Regions from separate parts of the Isoptericola sp. NPDC060257 genome, predicted to be linked through region 1. Evidence: riboswitches for the same ligand, from Rfam matches in the RefSeq annotation. Region 1 holds a riboswitch; each other region holds the start of a gene.
The links. A riboswitch is a leader RNA that binds a small molecule or an ion and turns the genes downstream of it on or off. The one in region 1 is predicted to bind S-adenosylmethionine.
Positions count from the first base shown of each region.

Region 2: another riboswitch for S-adenosylmethionine. It lies ahead of ACFWEK_RS19740 (NADPH-dependent FMN reductase); the one in region 1 lies ahead of ACFWEK_RS04120 (methylenetetrahydrofolate reductase).
Region 3: another riboswitch for S-adenosylmethionine. It lies ahead of ACFWEK_RS06260 (LLM class flavin-dependent oxidoreductase); the one in region 1 lies ahead of ACFWEK_RS04120 (methylenetetrahydrofolate reductase).

Region 1 is NZ_JBHXAW010000028.1:13,373-22,006, forward strand. It holds gene ACFWEK_RS04095 (alpha/beta fold hydrolase) at 1-593, shown strand, start outside; gene ACFWEK_RS04100 (NYN domain-containing protein) at 612-1,862, opposite strand; gene ACFWEK_RS04105 (carbon starvation CstA family protein) at 2,019-4,289, shown strand; gene ACFWEK_RS04110 (YbdD/YjiX family protein) at 4,273-4,527, shown strand; gene ACFWEK_RS04115 (NADP-dependent oxidoreductase) at 4,569-5,480, shown strand; SAM riboswitch class I at 5,574-5,680, shown strand; gene ACFWEK_RS04120 (methylenetetrahydrofolate reductase) at 5,686-6,732, shown strand; gene metE (5-methyltetrahydropteroyltriglutamate--homocysteine S-methyltransferase) at 6,761-8,634, shown strand, end outside.
Region 2 is NZ_JBHXAW010000350.1:80-3,859, forward strand. It holds partial or broken gene ACFWEK_RS19730 (nitrilotriacetate monooxygenase) at 1-265, opposite strand, end outside; gene ACFWEK_RS19735 (flavin reductase family protein) at 280-846, opposite strand; gene ACFWEK_RS19740 (NADPH-dependent FMN reductase) at 843-1,436, opposite strand; SAM riboswitch class IV at 1,458-1,591, opposite strand; gene ACFWEK_RS19745 (DoxX family protein) at 1,731-2,285, opposite strand; gene ACFWEK_RS19750 (MazG nucleotide pyrophosphohydrolase domain-containing protein) at 2,434-2,853, shown strand; partial or broken gene ACFWEK_RS19755 (DNA polymerase IV) at 2,900-3,780, shown strand, end outside.
Region 3 is NZ_JBHXAW010000048.1:7,039-15,672, forward strand. It holds gene ACFWEK_RS06240 (ABC transporter substrate-binding protein) at 1-161, opposite strand, end outside; gene ACFWEK_RS06245 (amino acid ABC transporter ATP-binding protein) at 250-1,074, opposite strand; gene ACFWEK_RS06250 (amino acid ABC transporter permease) at 1,071-2,180, opposite strand; gene ACFWEK_RS06255 (DUF1684 domain-containing protein) at 2,177-3,109, opposite strand; gene ACFWEK_RS06260 (LLM class flavin-dependent oxidoreductase) at 3,204-4,466, opposite strand; SAM riboswitch class IV at 4,803-4,916, opposite strand; gene ACFWEK_RS06265 (GTP pyrophosphokinase family protein) at 5,221-5,949, shown strand; gene ACFWEK_RS06270 (MmcQ/YjbR family DNA-binding protein) at 5,956-6,324, shown strand; gene ACFWEK_RS06275 (LacI family DNA-binding transcriptional regulator) at 6,338-6,949, opposite strand; gene ACFWEK_RS06280 (PfkB family carbohydrate kinase) at 7,046-7,975, shown strand; gene surE (5'/3'-nucleotidase SurE) at 8,009-8,634, shown strand, end outside.

The sequences.
Region 1 (8,634 bases):
TCCTGACGACGCTCGACCTGCGCGACGTCGTCCTCGTCGGCTTCTCGATGGGCACCGGCGAGCTCGCCCGGTACGTGCGCAACCACGGCCACGGGCGCGTCGCCAAGCTCGCGTTCCTCGCCTCGCTGGAGCCGTTCCTCGTGCAGCGCGACGACAACCCCGAGGGCGTGCCGCAGTCCGTCTTCGACGGCATCGTCGACGCGGCCCGCGGTGACCGCTACGCCTGGTTCACCCAGTTCTACAAGGACTTCTACAACCTCGACGAGAACCTCGGCACGCGGATCTCCGAGGAGGTCGTGCGGGCGAACTGGAGCACGGCCGTGGGCTCGGCGCCCGTCGCCGCGTACGCCGTCGTCCCCACGTGGATCGAGGACTTCCGGCCCGACGTCGAGGCGGTCCGCGCCGCGGGCCTGCCCACGCTGATCCTGCACGGCACGAAGGACAACATCCTGCCGATCGACGCCTCCGGCCGGCGCTTCCACGCCGCCGTGCCGGACGCCGAGTACGTCGAGGTCGAGGGCGCGCCCCACGGGCTGCTGTGGACGCACGCGGACGAGGTCAACGCGGCGCTGCTCGCGTTCGTCCAGCGCTGAGCCCGACCCCGCGAGCGCTCAGCTCGCGGTGAGCAGGTAGTCGTCGGCGTCGTCGTCCCACGCGAGGGCGACGGCGCCGGCGGCCGCGGCGCCCTTCGCGAACTGCAGGAACCCGCGGTAGCCGAGCGCCTTCTCCGAGAAGTCGGGGCGGCGCTTGCGCACCTCGTTCTTCAGCCCGGACAGCGGCGCGCTGCCGCCGGCGTCGCGCACCACCTGGCGCAGCAGCTCGAACGCGCCCTCGGTGTCCTGCTGCGCGGGCAGCGCCACCTCCGGGTCGCCGGCCGACGGGCCGTCCGACAGCACGACGAAGTCGCGGTCGGCCAGGAAGCGCAGGAACTCGCCGAACGTGCGGAAGCCGTAGTCCGACTCGCTGAACGTGGGGTCCTTGCGCACCAGCGTGCGCTTGAGCATCGACGCCGTGACGGAGCCGCTGGTGGAGGCCTGCAGGTCGGCGAGCGTCTGCGCCACCCGGACCTCCATCGTCGCGTCCTCGCCCGCGGGCGCCGCGTCCTCCTGCTCGAGGTCCGTCTCGACCACGGACTCGACGGGCTCGGCCGCGGGCTCGACGGCGGCCTCGGCCGCGGGCGCCTTCTTGCGACGGCGGGTCCCCGACGTCGCGCCGGACGTCGCGGGCGCGGACTCCTCGGCGGGAGCGGGGGTCTCCGCCTCCGCCGGGGCCTCGACCGGGGCGGGGGTCTTGGCCCGGCCCCCGCGGCCGCCGCCGGACCGGCCGGCCCCCTTGCCGCCGCGCCCGGACCGCTTGGGCGCGGACGCCTCGGACTCGTCGGGCACGTCGACGCCCTCGAGCCGGTCGTAGAAGAGGAACTCGTCGCACGCGGGCGGCAGCAGGCGGGACGTGGAGTTCTCCACGCCGACGCCGATGACCTTCTTGTCGAGCTCGCGCAGCTTGTGGACGAGGGGGGAGAAGTCGGAGTCGCCCGTGCACATGACGAACGTGGTGATGTACTCGCGCTCGAACGCCATCTCGATCGCGTCGACCACCATCTTGATGTCGGCGGCGTTCTTGCGGGACGCGCCCATGCGCTGCGTCATCTCGATGAGCTCGACCTGGTGGCGGGTCAGCATCCGCCGGTCCTCGTCGAAGTACGACCAGTCCGCGTAGGCGCGGCGCACCACGACCCGACCGCGCACCGCGAGCGCGTCCGCGATCGGCTTGAAGTCGAACTGCATGCCGCCCAGGTGGTCGCGGGCGCCGAGCGCCAGGTTCTCGTAGTCGAGGAAGACGGCGAGGCGCTCTTCGGTGTCCATGCACGTCAGGCTACGGCGTCGCGTGCTCCACCGCGGGCCCGGGGGTCGGTTACCACGGCCGTCACCGCACCGTCCAGGTTCCGGGCGTTCCGTCACCCTTTCTTCACCCCCTATCCTGTGTCGGGTCCCGACGACGCGACGCCTTGGAGGCTCACCTTGTCAGCAGATCCCGGAGCCACCACGGCGACGGACGACATCGTCCCCGACCCTGCGCTCCCCCCGACGGCCGTCCCGGCCGAGGACCTCAAGCCCCGCTGGACGCCCGCGAAGATCGCGCTCTGGGCGGCGATCGCGCTGCTCGGCGGCGTCGCGTGGGTGATGATCGCGCTGGTCCGCGGCGAGACGATCAACGCGATCTGGTTCGTCTTCGCGTCGGTGTGCACGTACCTCATCGGGTACCGCTTCTACTCGAAGGTCATCGAGCGGTACATCACGCGCCCCGACGACCGGCGCGCCACCCCCGCCGAGACGCAGGAGGACGGCAAGGACTTCGTCCCCACCGACCGCCGCGTGCTGTTCGGCCACCACTTCGCCGCCATCGCCGGCGCCGGCCCGCTGGTGGGCCCGGTCCTCGCCGCGCAGATGGGGTACCTGCCCGGCACCATCTGGATCATCGTCGGCGTGGTGCTCGCGGGCGCCGTGCAGGACTACACGGTGCTGTTCTTCTCCATGCGCCGCGGCGGCCGCACCATCGGCCAGATGGCGCGCGAGGAGCTCGGGCGGATCGGCGGCGTCGCCGCGATCGTCGCGTCCCTGCTCATCATGATCATCATCGTGGCGATCCTGGCCCTCGTGGTCGTCAACGCCCTCGGCGAGAGCCCGTGGGGCGTGTTCAGCGTCTCGATGACGATCCCGATCGCGCTGTTCATGGGCGTCTACCTGCGGTTCCTGCGCCCGGGCAAGATCACCGAGGTCTCCCTCATCGGCTTCGTCCTGCTGCTCGCCGCGATCATCGGCGGCGGCATGGTCGCCGACACGGCGTGGGGCGCGGACGTGTTCACCCTCGACCGCACCACGATCGCCGTCGGCGTCATCGTCTACGGCTTCGTGGCCGCCGTCCTGCCGGTGTGGCTGCTGCTCGCCCCGCGCGACTACCTGTCCACCTTCATGAAGGTGGGCGTCATCGTGGTCCTCGCGGGCGCCGTCGTCATCGTGCGCCCCGAGATCTCGGTGCCCGCGATCAGCGAGTTCGCCGGCTCGGAGACCGGCCCGGTCGTGGCCGGCAACCTGTGGCCGTTCCTGTTCGTGACGATCGCGTGCGGCGCCCTGTCCGGGTTCCACGCGCTCATCTCGTCGGGCACGACGCCGAAGCTCGTGGAGAAGGAGCGCCAGACGCGCTTCATCGGCTACGGCGGCATGCTCATGGAGTCGTTCGTCGCGATCATGGCGCTGGTCGCCGCGATCTCGATCGACCGGGGCGTGTACTTCGCGATGAACTCGTCGGCCGCGGCCACGGGCGGCACCATCGAGGGCGCGGTCGCGTTCGTGAACTCGCTCGGCCTCGCCGGCGTCAACCTCACGCCCGACACCCTGAGCACCCTGGCCAGCCAGGTGGGCGAGCCGTCGATCGTGTCCCGCACCGGCGGCGCGCCGACGCTCGCGCTCGGCCTGGCGACGATCATGCACCAGCTCGTCGGCGGCACCGCGATGATGGGCTTCTGGTACCACTTCGCGATCATGTTCGAGGCGCTGTTCATCCTCACCGCCGTCGACGCCGGCACCCGCGTGGCCCGCTTCATGCTGCAGGACACCATCGGGAACGTGGCCCCGCGGTTCAAGGACGTGAGCTGGCGACCAGGGGTCTGGGTCTGCACCGCGATCATGGTCGCGGGCTGGGGCACGATCCTCTATCTCGGCGTCACCGACCCGCTCGGCGGCATCAACACGTTCTTCCCGCTGTTCGGCATCGCGAACCAGCTGCTCGCGGCGATCGCCCTCGCCGTCGTGCTCGCCATCGTCGCCAAGCGCGGCCGCGCCTACTGGGCGTGGCTGTGGATCGTGGCCGTGCCGCTCGCCTTCACGGCGCTCATCACCATCTGGGCGTCGTTCGAGAAGATCTTCTCGGACGTGCCCCAGGTCGGGTACTGGGCGCAGCACCGGGCGTTCCAGGACGCGCTCGCAGCCGGGGAGACGTCGTTCGGCACCGCCCCCGACGTCGCGGCGATGGAGGCCGTGGTCCGCAACACCTTCGTGCAGGGCACCCTGTCGATCGTGTTCGTGGTGCTGTCGATCGTCGTGATCCTCGCGTCGGTGGTCGTGACGATCAAGGCGTTCCGCGACGGCGGCGGCGAGAACCACGAGGACGCGCCCGTCGCGTCCCGGCGGTTCGCCCCCGCGAACCTCTTCGCGACGGCCGAGGAGAAGCGGATCGAGAAGGAGTGGGTCGACGCCGGCCTGCGGGAGACCAGCGGTGCCGGGCACCACTGACGCCCGCACCGTCGGCGCCACCGCGCGCGACGCCGTCCGGGCACTGGCCCGGGCGGCGTCGGCGGGGTGGACGAACCTGCGCTGGTACGTGCGGCAGGTGATGGGCGAGGGCGCCTACGCGACGTACGTGGCGCACGAGCGGGCGGCCCACCCCGACCGGGAGCCGATGGGCGAGCGCGAGTTCTGGCGCGAGCACTACGCGGCCCAGGACCGCAACCCCGGCTCGCGCTGCTGCTGAGCGGGCGGGCGCGACGGCGCCCGCCGCGCCAGGATGGGCGCGTGCGCGCGATCGTGTTCGAGAACCACGGCGGCCCCGAGGTGCTGCACCTCGCCGACGTCCCCGACCCGCAGGCCGGGCCCGGCCAGGTGCGCGTGCGCGTCGAGGCGGCCGCCGTCAACGGCTGGGACGTGAAGTCGCGTGCCGGGGCGACCGGCGCCCCGGCGCCGACGTCGGCCGTCGTGCCCGGGCTGGAGGTGGCGGGGGTCGTCGACCAGGTCGGCCCACCCGCCGGGGAGGGCCTGACCGGCGTCGCGCCCGGCGACCGCGTGGTCGGGTTCGCCGTCGGCGGCGGGTACGCGGAGCTCGCCCTCACGTCGGTCTTCGCGCGCGTGCCCGACGGGCTCGCCGCGACCGACGCCGTCACGGTCCCCGTCGCGGCCGAGACCGCGACCCGCGTGCTGCGCCTCCTCGACGTCCGGCCGGGCGAGACGCTGCTCGTGCACGGGGCGTCCGGGGCGGTGGGCGCGCTGGTCGTCCAGCTCGCCGTCCGCCGCGGCGCCCGCGTGATCGGCACGGCGTCGCCGCCGAACCAGGACAGGGTCGCCGCGCTCGGCGCGACGCCCACCACCTACGGCGCCGGGCTCGTGGAACGGGTGCGCGCCCTCGCCCCCGACGGCGTAGACGCCGTCCTCGACACCACCGGCGCGGGCGTGCTCCCCGACTCGATCGCGCTGCGCGGCGGCACGGACCGGATCGTCACCATCGCCGACGACGCCGCGGCGGACCTCGGGGTCCAGGCCAGCTGGCGGTCCGAGCGCGACGCCGGCGAGCTCGCCGAGGCCGTCGACGCCCTGGCCCGCGGCGAGCTGGCGACCACCGTCGGCGCCGTGCTGCCCCTGGCCGACGCCCCGCGGGCGCACGAGCTGGTCGAGAGCGGGCGCGCGGGCGGCAAGGTCGTCCTGGTGCCCTGAGCAGGGCGTTCCCGCCCGATCCGCATCGGCGATCGTCTCAGCAGGCGGTCTCATCCTCGCCCGTATCGCGGATGCTGCGTACGATCGCGTGACAAGCCATCCAGAGCGGCCGAGAGTCCTGGCTCGACGACGCCGCAGCAACCCGTTCTCCGACGGAAGCCTCCCGAGGACGAAGGTGCTCACGCCAGGATCGATGGAGTGACGCATGGTCGCAGAGGCATCCCTTTCGCCCACCCCGGCAGCTCAGCCGGCAGTTCACCCGGCGCTGCCGGCACGCCCGACGGTCTCGTTCGAGCTCATGCCGCCGCGCCGGCCGGACGCCGCCCCCAAGTTCTGGGAGACGGCGCGCCGGCTGGTGGCCGCGCGCCCGGACTTCGTGTCCGTGACCTACGGCGCGGGCGGCGGTGACCGGGCGACCGCACGCCAGGTCGTGTCCACCCTGCTCGCGGGCACGCCCGTCCTGCCCGTGGCTCACCTGACCTGCGTGGGCGCGCACCGGGAGGACGTCTCCGCCGTCATCGACGACTTCCTCGACGCCGGCACCCGCGCGTTCCTCGCCCTGCGGGGCGACCCGCCGAAGGACCAGCCGGACTGGGCGCCGCCCGCCGACGGCGTCGCGTCGTCGATCGAGCTCGTGCACCTGCTGCGCGAGGTCGAGGCCCGGCGCTGCGCGACCGACCCCGGGGCCGCGCTGCGCGGCGCCGCCCGCCCGATGACGATCGCCGTCGCGACGTTCGTCGACGGCAACGTGCAGGCGGGCACCACCCGGGCCCAGGAGGTCCGGCGCCTCAAGGAGAAGCAGGACGCGGGGGCGAGCTTCGCCATCACGCAGCTCTTCTACGAGGCCGGCTCCTACACCGACTTCGTCGCCGAGGCCCGCGCGGCCGGGGTGACGATCCCGATCCTCGCCGGGCAGCTGCCCACGACCGAGCCGCGCCGGCTCCGTCGCGTCGAGGAGCTCACCGGCGTCCGCGCGCCCCGGCACCTGCTGGACGCGCTCGACGCCCTGCCGGACCCGGAGGCCCAGCACGCCTACGGGACCGCGCGCGCCGTGGAGCTCGCACAGCGCGTGCTCGACGCGGGCGCACCCGGCATCCACGTGTACACGTTCAACAAGTACCGTCCCGCTCTGGACCTGCTCGAGGGTGTCCACCTCGGCGGACCGGCGCCGGCCGACGCCACGTCGGACGGCGCGGACCTGGCCAGAAGGCCGTGGGTACCGAGCATCCCGACCCAGGCTCCCGCCGTCTGACGCGCGGAGCCCGAACTCTGGAGTGCTCATGTCCACCACATCGACAAGCCCCACCCCCGCCACGGCATTTCCCGGTGGCACGATCCTCGGCTACCCGCGCATCGGGCGCCGCCGCGAGCTCAAGAAGGCCGTGGAGTCGTTCTGGGCCGGGCGCACCGACGCCGTCGACCTGGAGGTCGCGGCCGGCACGCTGCGCCGCGAGACGGCCCGCCGTCTCGTCGACCTCGGCCTGAACCCCGACGACGGCTCCGTGCCCGGGTCGTTCTCCTACTACGACCAGGTGCTCGACGTCGTCGCGCTGCTGGGCGCCGTTCCCGAGCGGTTCCGCGACCTGCTCGACGACGAGGACGGCTCGCTCGAGCTCGACGGCTACTTCACCGTGGCCCGGGGCCGCGGCGAGGACGCCCCGCTCGAGATGACCAAGTGGTTCGACACGAACTACCACTACCTCGTGCCGGAGATCAGCGAGACGACGCCGGTCTCGTTCGCCGACCACCGCATCGTGCGCGAGTACGCCGAGGCCAAGGAGGCCGGCGTCACGACGCGCCCGGTGCTCGTGGGCCCGGTGACGTTCCTCGCCCTGTCGAAGGCGGCCGACGAGGCGGGCGACGGGTTCCACCCGCTCGACCGGCTCGACGACGTCGTCGCCGCGTACGCCGACCTGCTGCGCGCGCTGGCCGCCGTCGGCGTGCCGTGGGTGCAGCTCGACGAGCCCGCGCTCGTCACGGACTCCCTCGACGTGCCCGCGGAGCGCCTGCACGCGGCGATCGCCTCGGCGTACCGCACCCTGGCGACCGACCTCGCCAGGGCCACCGACGACACCGCCTCCGACGACGCCGCGGGCGAGCGGCCCGCGATCCTCGTGACGGCGCCGTTCGGCGGCCTGCACGAGGACGCCCTCGCGCTCCTCGCCGCGACCGACGTCGACGCGATCGCGATCGACCTGGTCAAGGGCGCCGTGCCGGCCGGCCTGGTGCCGGGCCTCGAGGGCAAGACCCTCGTCGCGGGCGTGATCGACGGGCACAACGTCTGGCGGGCCGACCTGGCCGCCAAGCTCGACGTCGTCGAGTCGCTGCGGGGCCTCGGCGCCGGGGCCCTCACCGTCAGCACGTCGACGTCGCTGCTGCACGTGCCGCACGACGTCGAGGACGAGGTCTTCGACGTCACGGCCGCGGGCACCACGCTCGACCCGCGCCTGCGCGACTGGCTCGCGTTCGCCGACCAGAAGGTGGGCGAGGTCGCGACCCTGGCCGTGGCCCTCGCGGACGGCCGGGAGTCCGTCGCGGACGCGCTCGACGCGTCCTCCGCGGCCGTGGCCTCGCGCGCGACGGCGGCGGGCGTCGTCGTGCCCGCGGTGCGCGACCGGGCCGCGGCACTCACCGACGCCGACTTCGCCCGCGGCCCGTACGCGGAGCGGGCGGCCGCGCAGGCCGCGCGGCTCGACCTGCCCCCGCTGCCCACGACGACGATCGGCTCGTTCCCGCAGACCCCGGAGATCCGCAAGGCCCGGGCCGCGTGGACCAAGGGCGAGCTGTCCGACGCCGACTACTCCGCCGCGATGCGGGAGGAGATCGGGCGCGTCGTGACGCTGCAGGAGGAGCTGGGCCTCGACGTGCTGGTGCACGGCGAGCCCGAGCGCAACGACATGGTGCAGTACTTCGCCGAGCAGCTCGACGGCTTCGCGGTGACGGCGAGCGGCTGGGTGCAGTCGTACGGGTCGCGCTGCGTGCGCCCGCCGATCCTCTGGGGTGACGTGCAGCGCCCGGCGCCGATCACGGTCGAGTGGTCCGCGTACACGGCGTCGCTCACCGAGAAGCCGGTCAAGGGCATGCTCACCGGCCCGGTGACGATCCTCGCGTGGTCGTTCGTCCGCGACGACCAGCCGCTCGGCGACACCGCCAA
Region 2 (3,780 bases), on a different contig from region 1:
TGGTGGTGGTGCGGGCCACGAACGCCGCGCGGGTGACGGCGTCGAGCCGCGCCGAGCCGGGCGACCCGGCGACCGCGGGCAGCAGCGCGTCGGCGAACGTCGCGAAGGTGACGCCGGCGTTCTCGGCCCGCCGCACGCTGCGGGCGAGGCGAGGCGCGCCGACGGTCTCGGCCGGCGTGAGGCCTGTCGCGGCGGCTGCCGCCGGGTGGGCGCCCGCGCCGTCGACGTCGAGCCCGACGACGAAGGGGGTGGTGAGGTCGGTCATGTGTCGTGGTCCCGTCAGATCGCGGACTCGTCGCCGAGCCGGTGGTAGGTGCGGTCGAGGTAGACCAGGGGTGAGGTCCCGTCCGACCCGGACTGCAGCGCGCGCAGCGAGACCAGGTAGCTGTCGCCGACCGGGGTGCGCTGCAGCACGCGGGCGCGCACCCAGGAGACGGCGCCGTCGATGACGGGCTCGCCCGAGGGAAGTGCCGTCCAGCCGCCCCCCGCGAAGCGGTCGATGCCGCTGGTGGCGAACCGGGCGGAGAGGTCGTCCTGGTGATCGGCGAGGAAGCTGATCGCGAGCGTGCTGGCCGTCGAGACGGCGGGCCAGGACGACGAGGTGGACGCCAGCGAGAACGCGAGCAGGGGCGGTGCGGCGGACACGGAGATCACGGACGTGGCCGTGAACCCGACGGGGCGGCCCGCGTGCTCGAGCGCGACGACGGCCACGCCGGCCGGGTGCTGGCGGAACACCGTCTTGAACTCGTCAGGGGACAGCTGGGGCTCGTCCTGCTGGGCCAGGAGCTCCTCGATCCCCGAGAGCGCGGACAGGTCGGTGCGCTGGTGGGCGTGCTCCGTGGTCACAGGGCGGCTCCCGTCAGCTCGGTGGTCGTGGGGGTGGTGGTCGTGGCGGCCGGCGGTGCGGGGACGCCGGCGGCCCGGCGCAGCGGCGTCGCCCAGCGGGCGAACCAGGGGTCCAGCGCCTCGCCGAGGTCCGGCAGCTGGGCCTCGGTGAGGGTCAGGGTGCGGGTGGGCACGACCGCACCCAGCTCCACGAGCACGGGCCGCAGGTGCGCCTCGCCGGCGAGGGCGTGCGCCGGGTTGCCGGACACGACGAGCGGCACGACGACGACGCCCGCCAGGCCGTCGGGCCCGTAGAGGTCGAGGAACGCCTTGAGCAGGCCCGTGTAGGAGGCCTTGTAGACGGGGGTCGCGACGACGGCGACCGTGGCGCGCGCCAGGCGCTCCTTCGCCGCGTCGGCGGCCGGGTGCGCGGCCGTGAGGATCTCGCCCGCGAACGCCGCGAGCTCGATCGTCGCCACGTCCGCGGCGCCGAGCAGCTCGGCGACGCGGCGGGCGGCGGTCTCCGCCGCGGTCAGGGTGCGCGAGCCCGCGCGCGGGTTGCCGGAGACCACCACCACGGAGGGGGTGGCGGGGCGGGTGTTCTCGGTCATGGGTCGTCCCTCGCAGTCCGTCGATCACGCTTGCCGCACGGCGTCTCGGCCCGCGTGCGCGGACCGGCCGGCGGCCAGGTCATCTCCCGGAGCACCCCGCCGTGACGTGGGGTTGCTGCCCAGCCAGCCGGGGCTTCGCGCTGGGGCTCGTGACCTGGGCGGAGGTATAGCAGCCGATCCGGCGAGCGCCAGCGCCGTCCGGAGACTTCTCACCATCCGGACACGCCGACGCGCCGGAGCCTCCGGCCGGGGGACGGCCGGAGGCTCCGGGGTGGTGCGAGGGCGTCTGACTCGTCAGGCCTCGAGGCGCAGGCGCGCGCCGAGCGCGACGGCCGCGACGACGGCGGCGCCCGCGACCAGGACGACGTCCTTGAGCACGTACTGGCCCAGCAGGGTCATGCCGTGCCCGAACAGCTCGTCGCCGAACAGCGCGACGGGGGACAGGATGCCGACCATCGCCACGGCGAGGGCGACCAGCCCGACCCGCAGCAGGCGGCCGGAGATCAGCGTGAGCCCGATGAAGGTCTCCATGACGGCGACCAGGACGACGGCGGTCGTGGCGGGGACGAACCCGAGCGTGAGCGTCTCGACGGTGCGGCCCGCGATCTCCTCGGCGGGGCTGGCGCCCGGGAAGAACTTCAGGACGCCGAAGCCGAGGAACACGAGCCCGAGCGCGACCCGCAGGGCCGGGACGGACCACCGGGTGAGGAACCGGGCGAGGGCGGTCACGGCGACGTCGAGCCGCAGCGCCACCTGCTCGGCCAGGGCGTTCGGGAGGCGACGGGCGGCGGGGGCGCCCGGGGCGCGGGTGCCGGCGGTCGTGCGGTGGGTCGGGGTGGAGACGGACATGGTGGTGCTCTCTTCCAGGGGGAGGCGCGACCCGGGGGTGGTCGCCCTGGGAGAGAGCGGCCCACGGCGCCGGGAATGCGCGCGCCCCCGGTTTTCGCCCGGTCCTCACCCGCTCGACGACGCACCGGGGACCGCCTACGGTGCCGGCATGGACCACGAGCCGATGCGACGTGTCGCCGAGTTCCGCGCGGCGTTCGACCTCGAGGTCGAGACCGCCCGACCCGGTCTGGCGGAGCACCGCCGGGCGCTGCTGGCGGAGGAGTCCGGGGAGGCGGCGGAGGCGCTCGCGGACCTCGCGACGGGGCTGGCCGAGGGCGGCGACGTCACTGCCGCGTACCGGGCCGTGGCGAAGGAGCTGGCCGACGTCCTCTACGTCACCTACGGCGCGGCCGACGTGCTGGGGATCGACCTGCCGGCGGTTTTCGTCGAGGTCCACCGCTCGAACATGAGCAAGGTGGACGCGGACGGCCGGGTGCTGCGGCGGTCGGACGGCAAGGTGCTCAAGGGGGCGGGCTACCGGCCGCCCGACCTGGGCGACCTCGTCGTGCCGCCGGCGGGACACGCGTAGGTCCCTGCACGGCGCGGACCTCCGTGACGTGACGCAGACTCGGGGCATGGGCGCGCGCCGCTTCCGCTGGGTGCTGCACGTCGACCTCGACCAGTTCCTGGCCGCGGTCGAGCTGCTGCGGCGCCCGGAGCTCGCGGGCAGGCCCGTGATCGTCGGCGGACGCGGCGACCCGACGGAGCGCGCGGTGGTCTCCACCGCGTCGTACGAGGCGCGGGCGTACGGCGTCCGGTCGGGGATGCCGCTGCGCGTGGCGGCCCGCAAGGTGCCGGACGCGGTGATCCTGCCGGTCGACCACCCGGTGTACGAGGCGGCCTCCGCGCAGGTGATGGCGGCGCTGCGCCGTCTGGGCACGGTGGTCGAGGTCCTCGGCTGGGACGAGGCGTTCCTCGGGTACGACGGGGAGGCCCCGGAGGAGTTCGCGCACGCCGTCCAGCGGGCGGTGCTCGACGCGACCGACCTGCGCTGCTCGGTCGGGATCGGCGACACCAAGGTCCGGGCGAAGATCGCGACAGGGTTCGGCAAGCCGGCGGGCGTCTACCGGCTCACCGCGGAGAACTGGTTCGAGGTGATGGGGGAGCGCCCGACCGCCGACCTGTGGGGCGTGGGCTCCCGGGTGTCGAAGCGGCTCGCGGCGCACGGCATCGACACCGTCGCGCAGCTCGCCGCGGCGGACGACGCGGTCCTGGTCGGCGAGCTCGGGCCGCGGATGGGCGCCTGGTACGGGGAGCTGGGCCGCGGGGAGGGCTCCGCCGTCGTCGACGACACCCCGTGGGTGGCCCGCGGGCACAGCCGGGAGACCACCTACCAGCGCAACCTCACGACGGCCGACCAGGTCACGGCGGCGCTGCGGGAGCTCGCCGCGCAGGCGCACGCGGACACCGAGGCCGAGGGCCGGGCAGTGTTCCGGGTGGGCCTGAAGGTGCGGTA
Region 3 (8,634 bases), on a different contig from region 1:
GCGGCTCCCTCGGAGCTGGTGCCGGCGGGGGCCTCGGCGCCGTCGCCGGTGCCGGCGGCCTCGGGGGCCGAGGTGCTCACACCGGCGCAGGCCGTGAGTGCCAGCAGGGGGACGGTGGCGAGCAGGGCGAGCGCGCGGGCTCGGCGGGTCGGTGCGGTCACGGGTGTCTCCAGGGGATGGGTGTGCGGCCGGGGCCGCAGGTCAGGGGGATGTGAGCGGTCGTGGGAAGGCGTCTGGGGCCGGAGAAGGTCAGAGGACCTTGTCGAGGAAGGCGCGGGTGCGGGCGTGGCGCGGGCGGGAGAGCACCTCGGCGGGCGGCCCCTGCTCGACGACCACCCCGCCGTCCATGAAGACGACGTTGTCGGCGACCTCGCGGGCGAAGCCGATCTCGTGGGTGACGACGACGAGGGTGGTGCCGGTGCTCGCGACGTCCTTGATGACCTCGAGCACCTCGCCGACCAGCTCGGGGTCGAGCGCGGAGGTCGGCTCGTCGAAGAGCAGCACCCGGGGCCGCAGCGCGAGGGCGCGGGCGATCGCGACGCGCTGCTGCTGCCCGCCGGACAGCTGCCGTGGTCGCGCGTCCGCCTTGTCGGCGAGCCCGACGCGGTCGAGCAGCTCGCGGGCCTCGGGCACCACCTCGGCGCGGGAGCGGCGCTGCGCGGACAGCGGCGCCTCGACGACGTTCTCCAGCACGGTGAGGTGCGGGAACAGGTTGAAGTTCTGGAAGACGAAGCCGATGCGGGTGCGCTGCCCGAGGATCTCCCGCTCCTTGAGCTCCTGCAGCACGTCGCCCCGGCGGCCGCCACGTCGGGTGTGCCGGCGTCGGTAGCCCACGAGGTCGCCGTCCACCGTGACGAAGCCGGCGTCGACCTTCTCGAGGTGGTTGATCGCGCGCAGCAGCGTGGACTTGCCGGAGCCCGACGGCCCGAGGACGACGGTGACGGTGCCGGGTTCGAAGGTGAGGTCGACGTCCCGGAGCACCTCGAGGGTGCCGAAGCTCTTGCGCAGGCCGTGCACCTCGACCCGGCCCGCCGCGCCGTCGTGCGCCGTCGTGCGCGTCGTCGTGGCGGTCATGCGGGGCCTCCCGAGGTGCGGGTCGTGCGGGTGAGGACGCCGACCCGGGCGCGGGCCGCGAACGCCGGCGGCACGTGCGAGGGCACCGGGCGGCCGGTGAGGCGGGCCACGGCCACGGCGGACGACCAGCGCAGCCGCTGCAGGGGCGTGGGCGGCAGGGTGCGCACGGCGCCCTTCGCGTAGTGCCGCTCGACGTAGTACTGGACGATCGTGATCAGCGTGGTCAGCACCAGGTACCAGATCGCCGCGACGATGAGCAGGGGCACGACCTTGCCGTTGCGGCCGTAGATGACGGACGCGATGTAGAACAGCTCGCCGTACGCCAGGACGTAGACGATCGACGTGCCCTTGAGCAGGCCGATGACCTCGTTGACGGCCGTCGGCACGATCGAGCGCATGGCCTGCGGCAGCACGATGCGGGTCACCTGGCGCCGGCGCGGGATGCCGAGCGACGCGGCCGCCTCCTGCTGCCCCTGGTCGACGCTGAGGATGCCGGCGCGCACGATCTCGGCGGAGTACGCGGCCTGCGAGAGCCCCAGGCCCAGGATGGCGGCGCCGAACTTGTCGATGACGCCGAGGGTGTCGAACCAGAGGAACTCGGGGCCGAACGGCACGCCGAGGCTCAGGTGCGGATACAGATAGGCGAGGTTGTACCAGAGCAGCAGCTGCAGCAGCAGGGGCACGGAGCGGAACACCCACGTGTACGCCCACGACACCCCGACGAGCAGCGGCGAGCGCGACAGCCGCATGAGCGCCAGCACGGTGCCCAGCGCGAAGCCCACCACCGACGCCGCGGCCGTGAGCCGGATCGTCGCCCAGGCGCCGGACAGGATCGAGGGCCAGGTGAGGTACTGCGCGACGACGTCCCACTCCCACCGGTCGTTGGTGAGCAGCGAGCTGACGACCATCGCCAGCAGCACGGCCACGCCGGCCGTCGCGACCCAGCGCCCCGGGTGGCGGGCGGGGACGATGCGCAGGGCCGCGTACGGGGTGGCCGCGGCGTCCCGAGCCGGTGCTGCGGGCCCCGGACCCTGTGCGCCAGGAGTCTGTGTGCCAGGAGTCTGTGCGCCAGGAGTCTGTGCGCCAGGCGTCGTGACGGCGGTCATCGCGGCGCCCTCTCCCCCGCCGTGACGGCGAACGGGACGTGGTTGCCCGGGGGCGGGGCGGGGCACGTGCCGTGGTCGCTGAACGCGTACGGCAGGTTGACGGCGTGGTTGAGGTCGAGGCACGCGACGCCCGTGTCGCCCGGGGTCAGGGACCCGGGGAGCTCGGGGCGCGCCACGCGCCAGGGCGCGACGCCAGGGGCCTCGTCGCTGAAGAGCAGCGTCGGGGCGCCCCCCGGGGAGCCGGTCAGGACGAGCGTGACCGTCCGGTCGCCGCGCGTCAGGTCGAGCTCGCCGACCGCCTGCAGCCGGTGCACCAGGCCGGGGCGGGCGGCCCCGACCACGAGCTCGCGGGGTTCGTCGTACAGGCGGACGGGCGCCTCGACCTCCCACGAGGGGTCGTGGTCGAAGACGGGCACCCCGGCGAAGTCGAGGCGCGTGCGGGCGTGCGGGTCGCGCAGCCGGATCGCGAGGCGTCCGGTGCGCCGCACCAGCTCGATCGCCACCGCGGCCGTCTCCCCTGCCTGCTGGTGGTCCGGGTCGGCGCCGTCGACGGGCTCGCGCCCGGAGGGCAGGAACGTCCCCAGGACGACGCTGCCCCCCTCGGGGACGTCGCCGTCGTACGCGCCGTCCACGACCTCCGGCCCCCGGACCCGGGGACCGCCGGTCTCCCCCGGCCGCAGGTGCGCGCCGGCGGCGTCGGCGAGCCACAGCCCGGGCACGCCTGGCAGCGGCTCCGGTCGCGAGGGCAGCCAGTGGAACCCCGCCAGGCTCAGCCAGCCGTGGGGCGCGGCGAGCGCGCGCTCGCGGTCGGCCCGCCGGCGCGCGCGCCGGGCCACGGCAGGACCGGCGGCAGGATCGGCGGCCGGTGCGTGGGCAGGGGCGCCTGCGGGGTCGGTGGGGCGGACGCGCGGTGCGTCGGTGACGGTCATCGGGGACCTCCGGTCACAAGAGGGCGTGCGGCGTCGCGGCGGGTGTCGGCGACGCGGGCGGCGGGGGCGACGTGGCGGGCGTGGGTGCGGGCGGTCACGCGCGCACCAGCCGGGAGTCGGCGGTGCGGCCCGCCCGGGCGCGCGGCCGCGCGTGCGCCGACGCGGGGGCGACGACGGCGCTGCCGGCGCTGCCGGCAGGCCCCACGTCCGGCAGCCCGAGGGTCGCGCGGAGCGTGCGCGGCGCCGGTGACGCCACCGCCCGCACGCCGTCGCGCACGAGGCGCGGGAGCACACCGTCGACGAGGGCGTCCAGGTCCGGGCCGAGCGACGAGGGCCGCAGCAGGAACCCGTCGGACGCGCCGGCGTCCCGCCAGTCCACGATCGTCTCGGCGAGGTCGTCGGGGGTGCCGGCCACCACGAGCAGCCCGCCGGAGATCTCCGGGCCCTCGAGGGCCTCGACCAGCTCGAGCCGCGCCTGCGCGCTGGCGCGGTCCTCGGCCAGCACGACGTACGCCTCGGTGAGCACGCGCAGCGTGTCGGGGTCGCGGCCCGCGGCCTCGGCAGCGTCGCGCAGCCGGGAGCGCAGCCGGACGGCGCGGGCCGGCGCGGTGGCCGCGACGCGCACGACGTCCGCCGTCCGGGCGGCGAGGTCGAGCGCGGCCTCGCTCCGGGCGGAGACGACGACGGGCGGCCGGCCCTGCCGCGTCCCGGCGCCCCGGGGCCCGTCGGCGGCCCGGCTCTCGGCAGGCCGGTGCCGGCGCACGGCGAAGCGGATGCCGTCGTGGTCCACGCGGAAGCGCCCCTCGTCGTCGACGGCGACGGCGCCGGCGGTGTCACCCGCGTTCGGCCCGGTCCCCGTCGCGAGCCCGTCCCAGTGCCGCACGACCTGTGCCGCGACGCCGCGGGCCTGCTCCGCCCACGCGTCGTCCTGCACCACGGCGCCGGTGGGGAGCCCGACCTGCCACCCGGCACGGCCGGAGCTCGCCTGGTCGACGCGGGCGACGGCCTGGGCGACGTGCGCCGGGTCCACGTGCGCGGTGTCGACGGCGGCGACCAGCCCGGCCCGCGTCGTGTGGGGGGCCACCCGTGCGGCGGCCACGGCCGCGTCGAGCCGCCCGGTCACCTGCCGCCGGCCCGGGTGCAGCAGGAAGCCCTCGTCGAGGGTGACGAGGTCGAGGCCGCCGCCGTCGGCGGTGCGCACGAGCTGGACGAAGCGCTCGGCGTCGAACGACCGGGGCTGCACGATGCCGCGCGCTCGGTGCACGCCGGGCCGGGCGCCGGCCGCCGTGAGGTCGACGCCGACGACGAGAGCGGACGGGGTGCTGGGGGTGGACGTCGAGGGCAGGGAGGAGGGCACGTCGGCTCCGATCAGGGCGCGGCGGACGGACGCACTCGGGCGCGGGTCGTGGACCTGCGGGTGCGCGCCACCGCCGGGAGGGCACGGGGAGGAAGGCCCGCCGGGACCGGCGGGCGGGGCCGTCTGCGGCCGGGGCCCGGCAGGTGCCGGGCCGTCGAGGAGGGTCGTCCGCCGCGAGGGGCGGACGATCAGGCCGCGATCAGCGGCGTCGACACCACGCCCGGGCGGACGCCGAGGTCACCGGCGAGGCGGACGGCACGTGCCGGGACGACAGGGGGCGCACGGTGGTGGCGTCGCGGTGCATGCTCGTCCTCTCCTGCTCCCCGCCGGGGCGGGGGTCGCGTGTTGCCGTGCCGTCGGCGACGGCCGGCCTGGTCCTCACCCGGGGCACCCGCCCGCGCTGGGGGTTGCCGTCCGACGAGCCGGGGCTTCGCGTCGGAGCTCGTGACCACCCGGGACGTCCGGCCGCACCACCTGGGGCGCCGCGGTCGTCCGACCCGGTGCGCAGGAACGTAGGTCTCCGGAAGGGGGGTGTCAACAGTTCGTCCCGACCGTCTCGAATACCGAACAGTCCCGACCGGTTTTATCGGATTCTCGAGCGCCAGGAAACCTGGCTACCGTGGTGCCCGTGAGCCAGGACGCAGGGCAGGACGCACGGCAGGACGCACGGCAGGACGCACCGCACGAGCACCGGGACGGCGCCTCCCAGGACGCAGCACCGGAGACCCCGCACCACTCCCCCGAGGCCGCGGAGATCCGGGCTCTCGTCGACCGCCTGCGGCGGCTCGTGCTGACGTACAAGTTCGGGATCGACGAGGTCATGACCAAGATCTCGATCCTGCGCGACGAGTTCCGGCACATGCAGAACTACAACCCGGTCGAGCACGTCAGCTCGCGCCTCAAGTCGCTCGAGTCGATCGTCGCCAAGTGCCGGCGCAAGGGCATCCCGCTGACGCCCGAGGGCGTGCGCGAGCACATGTTCGACGTCGCCGGCGTGCGGGTGACCTGCAGCTTCGTCTCCGACATCTACAAGGTGCGGGACATGCTCATGAACCAGGCCGACCTCACGGTCCTGGAGGAGCGCGACTACATCGCCCACCCCAAGGCGAACGGCTACAAGTCCCTGCACCTCATCGTGCAGGTGCCGGTCTACCTGTCCGACCGGGTCGAGCACGTCATCGTGGAGATCCAGCTGCGCACCATCGCCATGGACTTCTGGGCGAGCCTGGAGCACAAGATCTACTACAAGTACGCGCGCGACGTGCCGCGCCACCTCACGGACTCGCTCAAGCTCGCCGCCGACGTCGCGTCGTCCCTCGACAGCTCCATGGAGCGGATCCACGACGAGGTGAAGGCGATCGCGGGCGCCGAGGAGCCGGTCGAGCACCGCGACTCGCTGCTCACCCCCGAGGAGATGCTCCGCAACTTCTGGAGCGCCGCCGAGGTCGAGGGCGACGCGCTGCGCACGTCCCGACAGGACTGACACGGCGTGGGCCCCACGCAGCACCAGGACGTCGCCGCCGCCACCGCGCTCGCGCTGCCGGGCGTCACCCGCACCTGGCCGTTCGGGCCCGAGCACGACGTGTTCAAGGTCCGGGCGAAGGTCTTCTGCATGACCACGGAGGTCACGGGCACCCCGCTCGTGACGCTCAAGTGCGCGCCCGACGACGGCGAGGCGCTCCGCCAGGAGCTCGAGACCGTGACCGCCGGCTACCACATGAACAAGCGCCACTGGATCTCGCTGGCCGCGGGGCCGGGGATCACGCGGCGCCTGCGGCCGATCGACCTCGACGACACGGAGCGGTTCCGCACCGGACTGAGCGAGCTGATCGACGGCCGGCCCCCGGCGGGCGGCTGATCCTGCCGGCCGGTCAGGACGGGCCGGCGGTGCTCGCGCGCACCACGAGCCGCGGCTCGCACGTGACGAGCCGGTGCCGGTGGGCCTCGGGCCCGGTCTCCAGCTCCTCCAGCAGGAGCCGCACCGCCTCCCGGCCGACCGCCTCCCCCGGCTGCCGGACGGTCGACAGCGGGACGGCGGAGTCCCACGCGGCGCGGTTGTCGTCGTAGCCGATGATCGCGACGTCGTCCGGCGCCCGCAGCGAGGACGACAGCAGCAGCGACTGCAGCACGCCCACGGCGAGCAGGTCGACGTACGTGCTCTGCTTCTCCTTCGACATGTCGGAGTTCGCCAGCAGCAGGTTCAACCCCGCCCGGCCGGCCTCCTCCTCGGCGCCTCGCGCGATGTCCAGGAAGTAGGAGTTCGCGAGGTCGATGATCACGAAGCCGAGCGTCGAGCTCCGGCCGGCCGCCAGCGACCGCGCGACGCCGTTGCGGACGAACCCGAGCTCCCGGATCGCGGCCTCGACCCGGGCCCGGGTCGCCGGGGTGACGCGCACCGTGCCGTTGAGGACGTTCGACACCGTGCCCATCGACACACCGGCGGCGCGCGCGACGTCCGAGATGCTGGGGGACGAACGTCTCACCGGGGTCGTCGTTCCTCGGGCCGGCGGGTGGGGACGAGAGGAAGGCTCGGGTCGTCCCCTCGGGCGGGCACGGGCACCTGCGCCTACGGTCCAGGCATGCCGTCCACGCCCAGGGTCTGCGTCATCGCCCCCGAGCCGCTGCTCACGATCGAGATCGAGACCGACCCGGTCCGCGACGCGCCGGAGGTCCACGTCCACCCGGGCGGTCAGGGACTGTGGGTCGCGACCATGGCACGGTCGCTGGGCGCCGAGGTCGTGGTGTGCGGGGCGTTCGGCGGAGAGACCGGCGAGATCGCCGCGCACCTGGCCCGCACCCGCGAGCTGGAGGTGCGGCCGACGCGTCGCGGCGGGGGTGGCGCCCTGGTGCGGGACCGCCGCCACGGAGACGATCCCCACCACGTGGTCATGCCGTCGGTGCCGCTCGACCGGCACGCGCTGGACGACCTCTACGGCACGTCGTTGGTGGCGGCGCTGGAGGCGGACGTGTGCGTGCTGACCGGGACCCAGCACGGCGTCGAGCTGCCCCAGGACTACCTCACCCGCCTCGCACGCGACGTCGCGGCCTCGGGCACGCCGGTCGTGGCTGACCTGAGCGGGGGCCTGGCCGCCGCCATCGACCGCGCGACGCTCTCCGTGCTGAAGATGAGCCACGAGGAGATGGTCGACGACGATCTGGCGGACGCCGACTCGGTCCCCGCCCTCCGGGCGGCCGCCGGCCGTTGGGTCGCCGACGGCCTCGACGCGTTCGTCGTCTCCCGGGCCGACGAGCCGACGCTCCTGGTCACCGCCGACGGCACGGCCGCGCTGACCACGCCGCCCGTCTCGACGGTCGACCACCGAGGCGCGGGCGACTCGATGACGGCCGGCGTCGCGGTCGGTGTCGGCCGCGGGCTGCCCGTCGTCGACGCGGTGCGCCTCGGTGCTGCGGCGGGCGCCCTCAACGTCGCCCGGCACGGCCTCGGCACCGGCAGCCGCGCGGAGATCGAGAGCTTCGCCGAACGGGTCACGGTCGACGATCTCGGGTGACACCGGGACCACCGCACGACAGGAAGGACCACGATGCTGGCACTGGTGACGAACGACGACGGGATCGACTCCCCTGGTCTCGCGGTCCTCGCGCGCTGCGCGGTCTCCCTCGGCCTCGACACCGTCGTCGTGGCCCCCCGCGAGGAGTCCTCCGGCGCGTCCGCCGCGCTGCACGGTGCGCAGGAGGGCGGTCAGCTGATCGTCGAGCAGCACGAGGCTCCCGGGCTGCCCGCGGGCCTGCGGTCTCTGGCGGTGGCCGCCGACCCCGCTCTCATCACCTTCGTGGCGGCGTACGGGGCGTTCGGCGACGTCCCCGACGTCGTCCTGTCCGGGGTGAACCGCGGACCGAACGTGGGCAACGCCGTCCTCCACTCCGGCACCGTGGGGGCGGCGCTGTCCGGGGCCTCGCTCGGGATGCGGTCTCTCGCCGTCTCCCTCGACGCGGCCGCGCCCGAGCACTGGGACACGGCGGAGCACGTCGCGGCGCACGCCCTGGCGTGGTTGCTGGAACACCCCCGCAGCAGGCGGACGCTCAACATCAACGTGCCCGACGTGCCGCGCGACGGCCTGCGCGGGCTGCGACAGGCACCCCTGGCCACCTTCGGCGCGGTCCACGCGCGCATCGCGCGGAGCGACCACGACCCGGGCCTCGTCGTCCG